DNA from 2 places in the Lysinibacillus sp. GW821-FHT14F06 genome. Region 2 is predicted to be linked to the other one. Evidence: a T-box and tRNA genes for the amino acid it is inferred to sense, from the RefSeq annotation. Region 2 holds a T-box; the other holds one or more tRNA genes.

Region 1 (7,335 bases), on a different contig from region 2:
ATTCCAACGGCTACAAAACGTATTAGTCGTGTTTTTTTAGTGCCTGAAAATGTGAAACCGTTACCAGAGGCAATACGAGCAATCCATCGTGCGGATTATATTTTAATTGGTCCTGGTAGCTTATATACGAGTATTATTCCTAACCTGCTTGTCAAAGAAATTGGTGACGCTGTTGTAAGAGCTAAAGGAAGAAAAATTTATGTTTGTAATTTAATGACTCAAAAGGGTGAAACTATTTCCTATACAGCAGGAGATCATGTAAAAGCAATTTACGAACATGTTGGCGCTTCCTTTATCGATTCTATTTTAGTAAATGAAGAGAAATTACCACATCCTGTACAGGAGCTTTATATGGAAGAATGTGCGGAACCTGTAACATTTGATGTGGCAAAGCTTGAAAGTATGGGATTAGAGGTTATTAAGCGCGACATTGCAACGATTCGATCAGATGGGACGGTTCGTCATAATGCGACAAATGTTGCTAAATGGCTTGTAGAATACGCAAATATTTATAAACAAAAAGTAAACAATCCAAAAATACAATCATAAAGCGCTTATTGTATATGATAAGATGAGCATATACATAGAACTGAAAGTTGAAAGGGGGGCACGTGATATGTCTTTTGCTTCTGAAACAAAAAAAGAATTAACGCAAATAGAAGCAGACAATCATTGTATGAAAGCAGAAGTATCTGCCCTAATTCGTATGAATGGTTCATTATCCTTTGCGAATAAACAGTTAAGCTTAGACGTACAAACTGAAAACGCTGCAATTGCAAGAAGGCTCTACACGATTATGAAAAAGTTGTATCCATATAACGTCGAGTTACTTGTTCGAAAGAAAATGCGTTTGAAAAAAAATAACGTCTATATTTGCCGTGTAAGAGAAGGTGCGCGCGAGCTACTAATTGATTTAGAAATCATCTCAGACGACTTTCAATTCAATCATACAATTTCTCCAAAGCTCATTAAAAAAAGTGGTCAAAAAAGAGCATATTTACGAGGTGCATTTTTAGCAGGCGGCTCTGTTAATAATCCAGAAACGTCAGCCTACCATTTAGAAATCTATTCTTTATATAAAGAGCATGGCGAGGCTTTAATGGATGTGATGAATGAATTTGAGCTAAATGCAAAAACAATAGAACGGAAAAAGGGCTTTGTGACCTATTTAAAAGAGGCAGAAAAAATTTCTGATTTTCTTAATATTGTAGGAGCTCATCAGGCAATGATGAAGTTTGAGGACGTTCGTATATTGCGGGATATGCGGAATAGTGTTAACCGTATTGTCAATTGTGAAACAGCAAACTTAAATAAAACAATAGGTGCAGCATTGCGTCAGGTAGAAAATATTCGATTTATTGAAAATTCCATTGGTTTAGATCAATTACCAGAAAAGCTTCGGGAAATTGCTCGTTTACGAGTGGAATATCAAGATGTCACACTTAAAGAACTGGGTGAAATGGTATCAAGCGGAACGGTCAGTAAATCAGGTGTCAATCATCGTTTACGAAAAATCGACGAAATAGCAGATGCATTAAGACGTGGAGAAAAGATAGGCGGTTAAGTTTTCATACTTTTCAGGTATGAATGTGATGCGTAATCGCGTATTGTTCTTTTGCTAGTAAGTGAGGTAAGATAAAACTAATAAGATGAACGGTAGTAAAGGGGAGTTTTGAGAATGACCGAGAGAAGAGTCCAAGTCAAATTAAAATTAGGACTACAGGCTAGACAAGCAGCGTTATTTGTTCAAGAGGCAAATCGCTTTAGTGCAGATATCTTTCTTGAGAAGGATGAGAAAAAAGTTAATGCTAAATCCATTATGGGTGTAATGAGCTTAGCTATTGCCAAAGGAACAGAGGTTGTTTTAAGCAGTGAAGGCAACGATGCTGAGCAAGCGGTTACAGCATTAGCAGAATTAATCGAAAAAGAAGATTAAATATAAAGACTGTCCAATAAATTGGGCAGTTTTTTCGTGTACTATTACTGAATTGACAGATAGAAACCCCAAAGTGATGGATGAAACGGATAGAACGTCAAAATAAAAGCGAAAACAAAGACATCTCAGAATTAATCCGAGATGTCTGTGCCTAGTTATTTACGGTCATTACGGTCCATAATATGGTCGATTAAGCCATATTCTTTTGCACGTTCAGCTGTCATGAAGTTATCACGATCTGTATCTCTTGAAATGACTTCAAGTGGTTGCCCAGTACGTTCTGATAAGATACCATTTAATTTTTCACGTAGGAATAAAATTCGTTTTGCAGCGATTTCAATCTCAGTTGCTTGACCTTGTGCGCCACCAAGTGGTTGGTGAATCATCACTTCTGCATTTGGTAAAGCGAATCGTTTACCAGGCTCACCTGCTGCAAGTAGGAATGCCCCCATAGATGCTGCCATACCGATACAAATTGTTTGCACTTGTGGTTTAATAATTTGCATTGTGTCATAGATGGCCATACCAGCAGTGATTGATCCACCTGGTGAATTAATATAAAGTGAGATATCTTTATCTGGATCTTCAGCTTGTAGGAATAAAAGCTGAGCAACGATAGAGTTAGCCACGTTGTCATCAATCGCACTTCCTAAAAGGATGATGCGGTCTTTTAGTAGTCGTGAATAGATGTCATATGCACGTTCACCACGGCTTGTTTGTTCAATAACTGTAGGAATTAAATTCATGTTAAATCCTCCTTAATAAAACTAAATTCGAATACTTTTGCTGAAAACTTCTGTTGTATTTCAGCTGTATCCTTATCATACACATTATAGTCAGGGAAGGTCAAATATTAACCCTGCTAAAGTGAAATAAAAAAAATAAATTGTTTTTGCATTCTATAGTTGAATTGTTAGCAATACGTTTGTATAATAGTTAAGGTCATAAGTTTAAAGTACGGTTCACTATTTTGCGGGTATGCTTCAAAGAAATGAGGATTATCTACATCTTGCTTTTCATAAAGCCTAGAGTGAGTACTTTTTTTTTGTTTAATTGCCCTCGTGGTGTAATGGATAACACGTAAGATTCCGGTTCTTGCACTGGGGGTTCGATTCCCTCCGAGGGCGCCATTTTACTGATTATTTGAAAATTTTTATAGCTCGATTCTCCTAATAAGTAGTTTAGCAGCCTGCTTAGTGGAGAAAGATGGGAAAATAGTGGAAATACTGCCCTAGTTGGCATTATTCCCGTATTTGTTCCATTCAAACCTTCAAAAAAAGCAACAACTCCAAATTATTTTTTAGTGAACATACTGTACGTGAGGACTAGCCATCTAGTCGAAAAAAAAGAATCCTATCTGAGGGGATTCTTTTTTTTTGACTAAAACTATCTAATAATGGCATGATTAGTATATGTATAAATATACATTTTTGATGACATTTTCGTTTATTCATACCGTTTTTTGCTAAAATAGCGCATGAAAATAAATTTTTATGAAAAAATAATTACTTTTATACGAAAAGTTATTGTCTATTAGCAATAATGTTACTATAATTGACCTAATAGTCGAACATTTCCGAATTGTGAAAAATGAAGTCGTGTTTCGGAAAAACATATTTTAGGGGGAAACGCTATGAAAAAAAGATTATCTATGTTACTTATGCTCGTGGCAGCACTAATGCTAGCTCTAGCAGGATGTGGCGCGAAGGAAGATAAATCATCAGGTGGTGCACCGGCAGAGGATGGCGGAAGCGATAAAAAAGTTTATAAGGTAGGTACAGAGGCTACTTTCGCTCCGTTTGAATCAATTGACGATAAAGGGAATATTGTAGGGATTGATGTCGATATTTTGCAGGCTATTGCTGATGAAATGAACTTTGAAGTAGAATGGCAAAATATTGGCTGGGAGCCTGTATTCCAAACAATTCAAAATGGTGAAACCGATATTGGGGCATCTGGAATTACAATAACAGAGGAACGTAAACAATCGTTCGACTTTACCGATCCATACCATGAATCTCAATTATTAATTGTAGTAAAAGAAGATTCAAAGATCCAATCATTTGCAGAATTAAAAGATAAAAAGGTTTCAGTACAAATCAATTCTACTGGACATACAGCTGCGAAAAAGCTACAGGGTGATGCTAGTAAAAAAATTATGGCATTTGAAAATCAACCAGTGGCTATCCAGGAAATGCTGAATGGCAATGTAGATGCTGCAATCGGTGATAATGCAGTAGTTAACAAGTATATCCAAGCACATCCAGATCAAAAACTAAAAATAGTAGAAGATGATACTTTTGAAAAAGAATATTATGGCTTTATGGTTCAAAAAGGAAATAAGGAGCTTTTAAACCTATTAAATGAAGGTCTACAAAAGATTAAAGAAAACGGTAAATTAAAAGAGATTACTGGCTCAGACTTTAAGTAAGACAAGAATAATGATGCCCTAGCATAGCCTATATGCTAGCGGCTTCATATTTTTTCGTAACTTTTTAGGGGAAATGGGGTTTTCGGATGGACATCTTTGACTTACGCTGGGACATAGTCTGGAACTACCGAGATATGTTTATACGTGGTATTGGCGTAACACTAATTTTGACACTCAGTGGTTACTTTGGTGGTATTTTTTTAGGATTATTTTTAGGGCTCGGAAAATTATCGACGAAAAAATGGATTTATTGGCCATGTAAGCTTTATGTTGATTTATTCCGTGGAACACCAATGCTAGTACAAATTTTATTAATTCATTTAGCCGTAATACCAACGATTTTTGGACACTCTTTAGGTTATATGGTGTCAGGAATCACGGCACTTATTTTAAACTGTGCTGCCTATAATGCGGAAATCTTCCGTGCGGGTATTCAAAGTATTGCGAAAGGTCAAATGGAGGCAGCTCGATCACTTGGTTTAACACATAACCAAGCGATGAGAAAAGTCATTTTACCACAGGCATTTAGACGAATGATCCCACCTTTAGGGAATGAATTCATCGCGCTGTTAAAGGATTCCTCTTTAGTAACTGTTATTGCGGCTCCAGATATTTTATATGCAAGTAAAGTAGTAGCAGGAGCTAGCTTCCGTTTCTGGGAGCCTTACATTGTTGCAGCATTATTATACTTAGTTTTAACGTATGGTGTAACAAAAATTGTGACATTTATCGAGAAGAGATTCAGTAATAGTTATGTCCCTCGTAAGGCAGAAGGGCGGGAAGCACGATGATTAAAATTCAGAATTTACACAAATATTTTGGCAAGCTAGAAGTTTTAAAAGGTATTGATTATGAAATACAAGAGAAACAGGTAGTTTGTGTAATAGGACCATCTGGTTCAGGAAAAAGTACATTTTTACGGTGCATTAATATGCTTGAAGAAGTGACTGATGGTGCCATTTATATTGAAAACGTGAAGATTAATGATCCTAAAACGAATATAAATGCAATACGTGCAGAAGTAGGCATGGTGTTTCAACAGTTCAATTTATTCCCGCATATGACGGTTATTGATAATGTGACAATGGCTCCTATGCAAATTCGTAAGATGAGCCGTGCCGACGCTGAAGCGCTAGGACATGAGCTTCTTAAGAAGGTTGGTTTAGATAGTAAGGCATATAACTATCCTGAACAGCTTTCAGGCGGTCAGCAGCAACGTGTTGCTATAGCTCGTGCTTTAGCAATGAAGCCAAAAGCGATTTTATTTGATGAACCTACATCCGCACTTGATCCAGAAATGGTTAAAGAGGTGCTAGATGTCATGAAGAACTTAGCAGCTGAGGGAATGACAATGATTGTCGTTACACATGAAATGGGCTTTGCACGTGAGGTAGGCGATCGTGTGGTCTTTATGGATGGCGGCTATATTGTGGAAGAAGGAGTACCAGAGGAACTCTTCGGAAACCCTCAAAATGAACGAACAAAAGCATTTTTAGGAAAAGTTTTATAACAAATAAGTAAAGCAGTCTCAGGTGATTTATATCACATGTGAGACTGCTTTTTGGTTGTTAATGAAGTGGATTTGTAGTAGTACCAAATGAATCAAGTATTGTGCGCATATCCTGCTGCGAATATTGAGGTACTTGATAGTAGCCATGTTTATTTTGGTAAATAGATAATTCGTATGCCATTTCAATGCAGTTGGGAATACTATCTGCAACAACACGGCGAACTACAGGGTTTGTAGTCTCAGTAGCAGCCGCTGTCATACATTTTGCTGCACCTTTTTGAGCACCTAATAAGAAGCCGGAAATTGTTTCATCATTTATTTCATTTGCATTTTGCATTGGTTTTTTAGGTTGCCCAGGATTTAATCCATAAGTAAAGTTATTGCCTGTCTCCATTTGGTAACGTCCAGTTGGAACAGATGGATCATGCCCAGTTTTAAAGGATTCCACAATAGTGTTATACATGCCTAAAGTGAAGTTATATTGGCGATCCAAAATGCTAAGTAACTCAGGGTCCTTTACCTGTGGACGTAAAATAATGGATTGATTCATACCAGCAATAATTTCGCCCAGTGTTTCATGCATGTCCATAACTTCATGTCCACCATGATTTAGGCTTTGTTGTTGGTTGAATGATGGTTGGTTAGCTGATTCATTGTGAAATGATTGTGACAAAAAAAACGCCTCCTAAATGTTATTTTGTTGCAGTATTTAGTATGTCTATTTAGATATATTTCATACGGTATAAATCCATTGGCATATATATAGAATAGAGATGTTTTTTTGCAACACAATAGAGGTAAGGAAAAGCAAGTAGGTAAAGGAGGGAATATAAATTGAAAAAAGTTTTTGGACCTATAGGAATAATAATCATTATGTTAGTTCTACTAGCTTTATTATTTATTCCTAAATACAACAGCCTTGTAACAGCGGAAGAGAGTGTGGATTCAAAATGGGCTCAGGTTGAAAATCAGCTTCAGCGTCGCTATGATTTAATTCCGAATTTAGTGGAATCCATAAAAGGGTACGCTAAACATGAGCAAGATATCATTTCTAGTATTTCTAAGGCACGCTCACAAATGGGAAATGCACGTACTCCAGAGGAACAGGCAGTTGCGAATGATGCATTAGATGGCGCACTTAGTCGTTTGCTTGTTGTGGTAGAAAACTATCCAAATTTAAAGGCAGACGCTAATTTTCGACAATTGATGGATGAATTAGCTGGAACTGAAAATCGGCTAGCAGTCGCTCGTGAGGACTACAATAATGAAGTTCAAACTTTTAATAAAAATGTAAAACGTTTCCCAGGAAATTTAATTGCAGGAATTTTTGGGTTTGAGCAGAAGGAATATTTTAAAGCTGCAGCAGGTTCTGAAAAGGCACCATCTATCGATTTTAGTAATTCAGGTAAGCAATAATGAAACGTTTTATTGTGCAATTTGCAATAGTTTGTTTCTCAT
Region 2 (7,335 bases):
TTCTCCCCCTGATAGTACAGAGGGGGATTTTTTCACTTCCTCACCAGAGAATAGCATACGACCTAGGAAACCACGTAGGAAGCTTTCTGTTTCATCATCTGGTGAATATTGACGTAGCCATTCTACTAATGATTTCTCAGAGCCTTCAAAATATTTATCATGATCGTTTTCGAAGTAACTTTGAGATGTTGTGACACCCCATTTAAATGTACCAGCATCCGCTTCCTTTTCTTCCATTAAGATGTCAAGAAGTGCTGTTTTTGCCATTGGGCTACCAAGTAAAACAATTTTATCTTCTTTATTCATAGAGAAGCGAATGTCTTTAAATAAATTTTCGCCTTCTTGACTTGCTGTAAGTCCATCTACTGTTAAGACATCGTTACCGATTTCACGGCCGATTTGGAAGTTAATGAATGGGTATTTACGGCTTGACGGTTTAATATCATCCAGCTCAATTTTATCCAACATTTTTTTACGAGATGTCGCTTGCTTCGATTTAGAAGCATTTGCAGAGAAGCGTGCGATAAACGCTTGTAATTCTTTAATCTTTTCTTCTTTTTTAGAATTTTGGTCTTGCGCCATTTTTTGCGCTAATTGAGAAGATTCATACCAGAAATCATAGTTCCCAACATACAATTGGATTTTAGAGAAGTCTAAATCCGCAATATGTGTACATACTTTGTTTAAGAAATGACGGTCATGGGATACAACAATGACTGTATTTTCAAAGTTAATTAAGAATTCTTCTAACCATTGAATAGCTTTTAAGTCAAGGTGGTTGGTAGGCTCATCGAGTAATAGAACATCTGGCTGACCAAATAGTGCTTGTGCAAGTAATACTTTGACTTTGTCAGAGCCTTCAAGATCGCCCATTAGCATATAGTGAAGATCATCTGAGATGCCTAAACCGTTTAATAATGTTGCTGCCTCTGAGTCAGCCTCCCAACCGTTTAGCTCTGCAAATTCACCTTCTAGCTCAGCTGCACGCATGCCATCCTCATCACTGAAATCTTCCTTTGCATAAATTGCATCTTTTTCAGTTTTTACATCGTATAGACGTTTGTTACCCATAATGACAGTATCGAGAACTGTGTGCTCGTCATATTCAAAATGGTTTTGTTTAAGGACTGATAAACGTTCGTCCTTACCCATTGATACATGACCTTCCTGTGCTTCAATCTCACCAGAAAGAATTTTTAAAAATGTCGATTTACCAGCACCATTTGCCCCGATTAAACCGTAGCAATTCCCCGGTGTGAATTTTATATTTACGTCTTCAAATAGTTTACGATCGCCATAGCGAAGACCTACATTACTTACTTGAATCATGCAAGTTCCTCCTTTTTTCACAATGGCTCTAGTATAGCATGAAATATGTTCCATAGTCTATAAACATTATTAAATCAAGGTTTAGCAGCCCCAATAAATGGACCAGCTCCCTATGATGTTGTTGAATACTTACTTATCTCAAATATATGAATTTCGTCGATAGATACTTAGTGTGAAGCCGATAGCAACACTGCCTATCAACATTGGGAATACACCATGGCTTATGAATGGGATTGGCATTGACATAATTGGTACAAGTCCGAACAGCATTAGAATATGATAAATAATTTGCGTTGTTATATAGGCAGCCCCACCTACGATTAATAATCGCCCGTATTCGTTCTGAATGAAGGAAAGTATTCGGACTATACGGTAAATAATGAAGGCGAAAAGGCATATAATGAATATTCCAGCAACAATCCCGTACGTTTGTAAAATCGTCAGTAATACAAAATCAGTATGGGCCCCGCCAGCAAATGGTTGACTGCTAGTGCCAAACCATGTGAGCTTTTTTATCATATTAGAAATATAAATGACAGTAGAAGCATCCTCTAATCCTGGTGTATAAATAGTCTGCATTTGTGTAAGTTGATATGGCTTCAATGGTGCAATCAACAAGTACCCGATTACGCATATAAACAGAAAACTGAAAGCAACAGTACATGCTAACTTTTGTCTGCGAGAAAAGTTGCTTGCATAAAATAATGAGGCAACAATCGCAGTATATGTAAAGAATAGTGAAATGTCTGGCAAAAGGATGTAAAAGTACACACCGATAGAATAAAGAATAAGCAGCCACCAAAATGATTTTTTTGCTTTAGCAAAAAGCCCTGCAAACGCAATTAAAAAGAGAGGCAATGTCATCCAACCTTTAAGCTCAAGTGGCCCAATTTTAAAAAAGATGATACCATTCATCACTTGATTACCATTTAAGATAATGAGAAATAACACACATGTCAGTACATATAAATATATAGAATAGCGCTCTAGCTTGCGAAAATCGAGTCGCATTAAGACAATAGTGGTAACAATGCCACCACTAACAATCACGATATTGCGGATAATAGAATCCCTTAGCAAGAATTCAGCCGGCAGAAGTGGTAAGAAGCTACAAAATGCCGCTATCAGAAATGAAATAATGAGCAGCCAATCGATTTTTGGCTGATGAATCTGATTTAGCGATATACCAAGCTTTGTAGCATTACCCATTTCACGCACAGCTTGTTGTTCTGCATCAATATCGCTATATCCCTTTTCCAGCCAGGCATGCTTCGACTTCTCTAAATGATAGGTCAGCTCCTTTTCAACTACATCATGTGCCTCCTTGTTACGAATAAGTCTCTTTGTATGTTGAATATATTGCTTAATCGTTTGCATAACGTGCCTCCTTCAATAATTGCTGAATGCAAGGGCGCTCATGCATTTCTTTGTTGAACTTTGTCAGTAGCTTAATACCTTTATGTGAAAGAACGTATCGTTTTTCATCTTTGTGCCATTCACTAACAATGAGTTGCTGCTGTTCAAGGCGATGTAGCATAGCATAAATCATTCCTTCGTTAAAATGAACTGCTGCTTTGTTTTTTGTATAAAGAAGTTGTGTAAGCTCATATCCTGAACGCATCGTTTGCAGCATCGGTAACAGCACCTGATCCAAAAATTCCTCTTGAACACCTTTACGTACAACTTCTCGATGCTTCTCTGTAAACTGCACTTTTTGAAACTGACTTTTCATAGCTTGTTTAAAACGTGATTCCGTCAAATGGATTCCCTCCTAATGTTTTTTGTAACAAAGAACGCGCCTTACGAAGTCTCGTTTTGACTGTATTTTTATTTAATGATAGAAGGTAGGCAATCTCCTGTACCGAGTATTCCTCAAAATAATAAAAGTAAATAAGCTCACGATATTTGACAGGAAGTGCCATCACTAAGTCAAATAATGCTTCAGCTTCACTATTTTTTACGACTTGCTCAAGCAAATCACTCGTTTCTAATGTTTGTGCTAGGACATTTGTTTCGGTGACATCAACATTTTTCTTGTACCAGCTCTTTAGATAGTCTTTTGAATGATTAATTGCAATACGCCACAACCATGTCTTCAAACTAGCATTTCCCTGATAAGTGGATAATGCCTTATAGCATTTGATAAAAATTTCTTGTGTTAAATCCTCAGCAAGTGCGACATCATGTACATATGTATAAACAAGCTGTAGAACCTCTTGACCATAATCCGTCATTAGTTCCTCTATCAGCTGATTTCGTGATAATTCACTGACAGCTATCACTTCCTCCATCTCTACATCTCCTTCCTATTCATGTATTAGACGAGTATCACTTAGCACTGGTTTTATTTTTTCTATAAAATTCTTTGATGTGTGGCTAATGTAATCCTGCCAAGTATTCTAGTATGTTCTTAAACCAAAAGTTGACTTTCATTAGAAGTTACTGTAAAATATTCTGAAATTACAGTTAAATTCAATGAAAAAGAGAGTAGTTTATGGATAACTGGAAAGCGAATTAGGGGTAGTGTAAGCCTAATGCAGGAGCCATAAATGAAACGCACTTTGGAGAAGGTTCTCGAAAAAGAAGTAGAGAATATCGGGGAGTCACCTCGTTAACAATTGAAAGTGGTCATTTGAAAATGGCAACTAGAGTGGTACCACGGGATAACTATGCTCTCGTCTCTATCTATTAGAGACGGGAGCTTTTTTATTTTTTTAGAGGAGGAAGATGAAAAATGAACATGAAGGAACAAATAGCCAAAAGCATTGCTGTTGCATTAAAGGATCAGCTCACAGATAAAGAAATTCAACATTTATTAGAAAAACCCAAAAAATTGGAGTTAGGGGATATAGCTTTTCCGTGTTTTACTCTTGCTAAAGAATTTAGAAAATCACCTCACAGTATCGCTGATGAGATAAAAAACAATTTGACATGTGAAATCATAAAGGATGTTCAAGCAATAGGAGGATACGTTAATATATTTTTTAATCAGTCAATCGTTACAAAACAGGTGCTTACTAAAATATTAATAGAACAACATTTATATGGAAGTCAGCAGGAATCAAAAGGGAATATTGTCATTGATTTATCTTCTCCTAACATCGCGAAGCCATTTTCTATGGGGCATTTACGTTCTACTGTAATTGGCAACGCATTAGCTAATATTGCCGAAAAAAATGGCTATCAAGCAATTCGCATCAATCATTTAGGAGACTGGGGAACTCAGTTTGGTAAGTTAATTGTTGGCTATAGACGATGGGGCAATCAACAGGCGATTGCGAATGCGCCGATTGAAGAATTATTAAAAATTTATGTGAAATTTCATGAAGAAGCTGAACAGGATGAAACCCTTAATGAAGAGGCACGTAATGCATTTAAAGCATTGGAGGATGGTAATGAAGAGGCATTAGCTCTATGGCAATGGTTTAGAGATGCATCTTTAAAGGAATTCAATACCATCTATCAACTTCTTGGAATTCGCTTTGATTCATACAATGGGGAAGCCTTCTACAATGACAAAATGGCAACAGTTGTCAAGGAATTAGAAGAAAAAGAACTACTTATAAAATCTGATGGGGCATTTGTTGTGGAAGTTGAACAGATGCCGCCTTGTTTAATTACTAAAACAGACGGTGCGACACTATACGCAACTCGTGATTTGGCAGCTGCTTTCTATCGTAAACAGCACTATGACCCTAAAAAAATATTTTATGTGGTTGGCAATGAACAGTCCCTACATTTTAATCAGCTATTTAGGGTTATAGAGAAAATGGGGTATGGATGGGCAAAAGATTTACAGCATGTGCCTTTTGGGATGATTCTAAAGGAAGGTAAAAAAATGTCAACTCGTAAAGGTAAAATTGTTTTATTAGGTGAGGTACTGAAAGAAGCAATTACTACAGCAAAATGCAATATTGAGGAAAAAAATCCAAAGCTCGAGCAGAAAGATATTGTTGCCCATCAAGTTGGTGTAGGAGCGGTTATATTTAATGATTTAAAAAATGATCGTCTACATGATATAGAGTTTTCTCTTGAGCAAATGATGAATTTCGAAGGGGAAACAGGTCCATATATTCAATACACTTATGCACGTATATCATCCCTCTTGGAAAAAGTAAATGAACCTGGCAATGAAGTATCTTTTGAAAAATTAGGTGAGCAAGCATGGCCAGTTATTTTACTACTAGAACAGTTTCCGAAAGTAATTACCAATGCTTTTGAGCAGGCAGATCCGTCACAAATTGCTAGATATGCCTTACACTTAGCTCGTTTATTTAATAAATACTATGCTCAAAATAAAATATTAGTTGAAGATGGTATTAGAGGCTCACGATTAGCTTTCTGTCAATGTGTCAGTATCATTTTAAAAGAATCATTAGCATTATTGGGTATTGCAGCACCAAAGAATATGTAAACGAAGCACACATCTACTACACTGTGGTAGATGTGTATTTAAATTGACCAGTACTGGAAAAAATGATAAAAGGGAATAGAAAGAAATCAGAGGTCTGACAATAATGGTAGATTTTACAGACTAGAGAGAAGGTTTAATAAATATGATAAAAAAGCAATGGACGCTTTCATCGGTGCTTATAGTTGTATGTATTTTTTTCATTGCCCTCAATATGCGTCCAGCAGTAACCGCAATTGGACCACTCTATAATATTCTATTGGAGTCATTACATATATCTAATACAAAAATGAGCTTTTTAACATCAATACCAGTATTTTGTATGGGACTCTTTGCACCCTTTGCTGTACCATTACAAAAAAAATTTGGCACAAAAACAGCTATTACGCTCTTAATTCTCCTTCTTGCTCTAGCAAATGGATTGCGTTTTTTAAAAGAAAGTTATGGTTTACTTGTGATCACAAGCTTTCTTGCAGGATTTGCGATTGCGCTTATTGGTCCAATGCTAAATGCCTACATCAAGAAGAAATTTCCGAATCGTTTCACTACAGTTGTCGGAATTTATTCATTTGGAATAGGAACAGGCGCAACACTGAGCGCAGCACTAACCGTAATGTTTTATAGCCATTTTTATGGGAGTTGGACGATAGCTCTAGGCAGTTGGTCAATCCTAGCGCTCAGCACCCTGATGATGTGGTATCTGTTGATCCAAAAAGAGGGGCAGGAGCTATCAAGAAAAGATGAAAAGTCTGAACAGTTGACACGAAATCCGTGGAAAAGCATCCAGGCTTGGACAATGTTAATTTATTTTGGCTTACAAACATCACTATTTTTTTCAATGATGTCCTGGTTAGTACCAATATTGCAGGATAAGGGCTATTCACTTGGTGCAGCAAGCACGATTTTAACATGTATGTCTTTCATACAAATGATTGGTAATATTGTTGTTCCGATACTGATGGAAAAATGGACGAGCCGGATAGCTTGGCTTTTTGCTTTAGGCATTTTAGGCATCTTTGGATTTGCATTATTATGGGTGGGCTCAGGTACGTTGCTATTATTTGCAGTGTTTATCATTGGAATCGTCTTAAGTGGTTTATTTCCAATCGGGTTATTATTGCCATTGGACGAGGCAAGAACGACTGAGGAGGCGAATAGTTGGTCGTCTATGGTGTTGTCTGGCGGATTTATAATAAGCGCTATCATTCCAATTGTAATAGGCTATTGCTATGATATCACTGGAAATCACACAGTGACTTTTACTATTTTCATGACCATAATGCTTGGTATTATGGCAACAACTTATAGTTTAAAGAAAAATTCTCTCTAATGGCATGTTAATTACTCAAGCATGTCTTTTTTTAAAAATTATTTTTGCCACAAATTATAAGTCAAATTTCATAACAAAGATATAAAAGAAATAATTTTTATAGGTAAAATGAATTGATTAAAAGAAGCAAATAATATTTTTATAATATAACTCAATTTATAATAATATTATGTAAACTTGAAACGTATATAAACCTTGTTTATGATAGAAAAGAAAGAAGCTGAAAGAAAGTATTGGTGAAGCTATGCAGAAAAAGATGCTCATT

What was found. The T-box of region 2 lies ahead of argS (arginine--tRNA ligase). A T-box ahead of a tRNA ligase gene usually reads a tRNA of that ligase, here a tRNA-Arg.
Region 1: it encodes a tRNA-Arg, which carries the amino acid that the T-box ahead of argS (arginine--tRNA ligase) is inferred to sense. The anticodon was not compared.

The regions. Positions count from the first base shown of each region.
Region 1 is NZ_JBXAPF010000006.1:65,243-72,577, reverse strand. It holds gene AC1RNS_RS07480 (gluconeogenesis factor YvcK family protein) at 1-549, shown strand, start outside; gene whiA (DNA-binding protein WhiA) at 617-1,564, shown strand; gene AC1RNS_RS07470 (HPr family phosphocarrier protein) at 1,679-1,936, shown strand; gene clpP (ATP-dependent Clp endopeptidase proteolytic subunit ClpP) at 2,092-2,682, opposite strand; tRNA gene AC1RNS_RS07460 (tRNA-Arg) at 2,992-3,066, shown strand; gene AC1RNS_RS07455 (basic amino acid ABC transporter substrate-binding protein) at 3,570-4,367, shown strand; gene AC1RNS_RS07450 (amino acid ABC transporter permease) at 4,454-5,158, shown strand; gene AC1RNS_RS07445 (amino acid ABC transporter ATP-binding protein) at 5,155-5,877, shown strand; gene AC1RNS_RS07440 (spore coat protein) at 5,936-6,550, opposite strand; gene AC1RNS_RS07435 (LemA family protein) at 6,712-7,293, shown strand; gene AC1RNS_RS07430 (TPM domain-containing protein) at 7,293-7,335, shown strand, end outside.
Region 2 is NZ_JBXAPF010000004.1:155,768-163,102, forward strand. It holds gene AC1RNS_RS05710 (ABC-F family ATP-binding cassette domain-containing protein) at 1-1,329, opposite strand, end outside; gene AC1RNS_RS05715 (FtsW/RodA/SpoVE family cell cycle protein) at 1,468-2,706, opposite strand; gene AC1RNS_RS05720 (helix-turn-helix transcriptional regulator) at 2,693-3,088, opposite strand; gene AC1RNS_RS05725 (sigma-70 family RNA polymerase sigma factor) at 3,069-3,620, opposite strand; T-box leader at 3,796-4,015, shown strand; gene argS (arginine--tRNA ligase) at 4,064-5,743, shown strand; gene AC1RNS_RS05735 (MFS transporter) at 5,886-7,070, shown strand; gene AC1RNS_RS05740 (TcaA NTF2-like domain-containing protein) at 7,315-7,335, shown strand, end outside.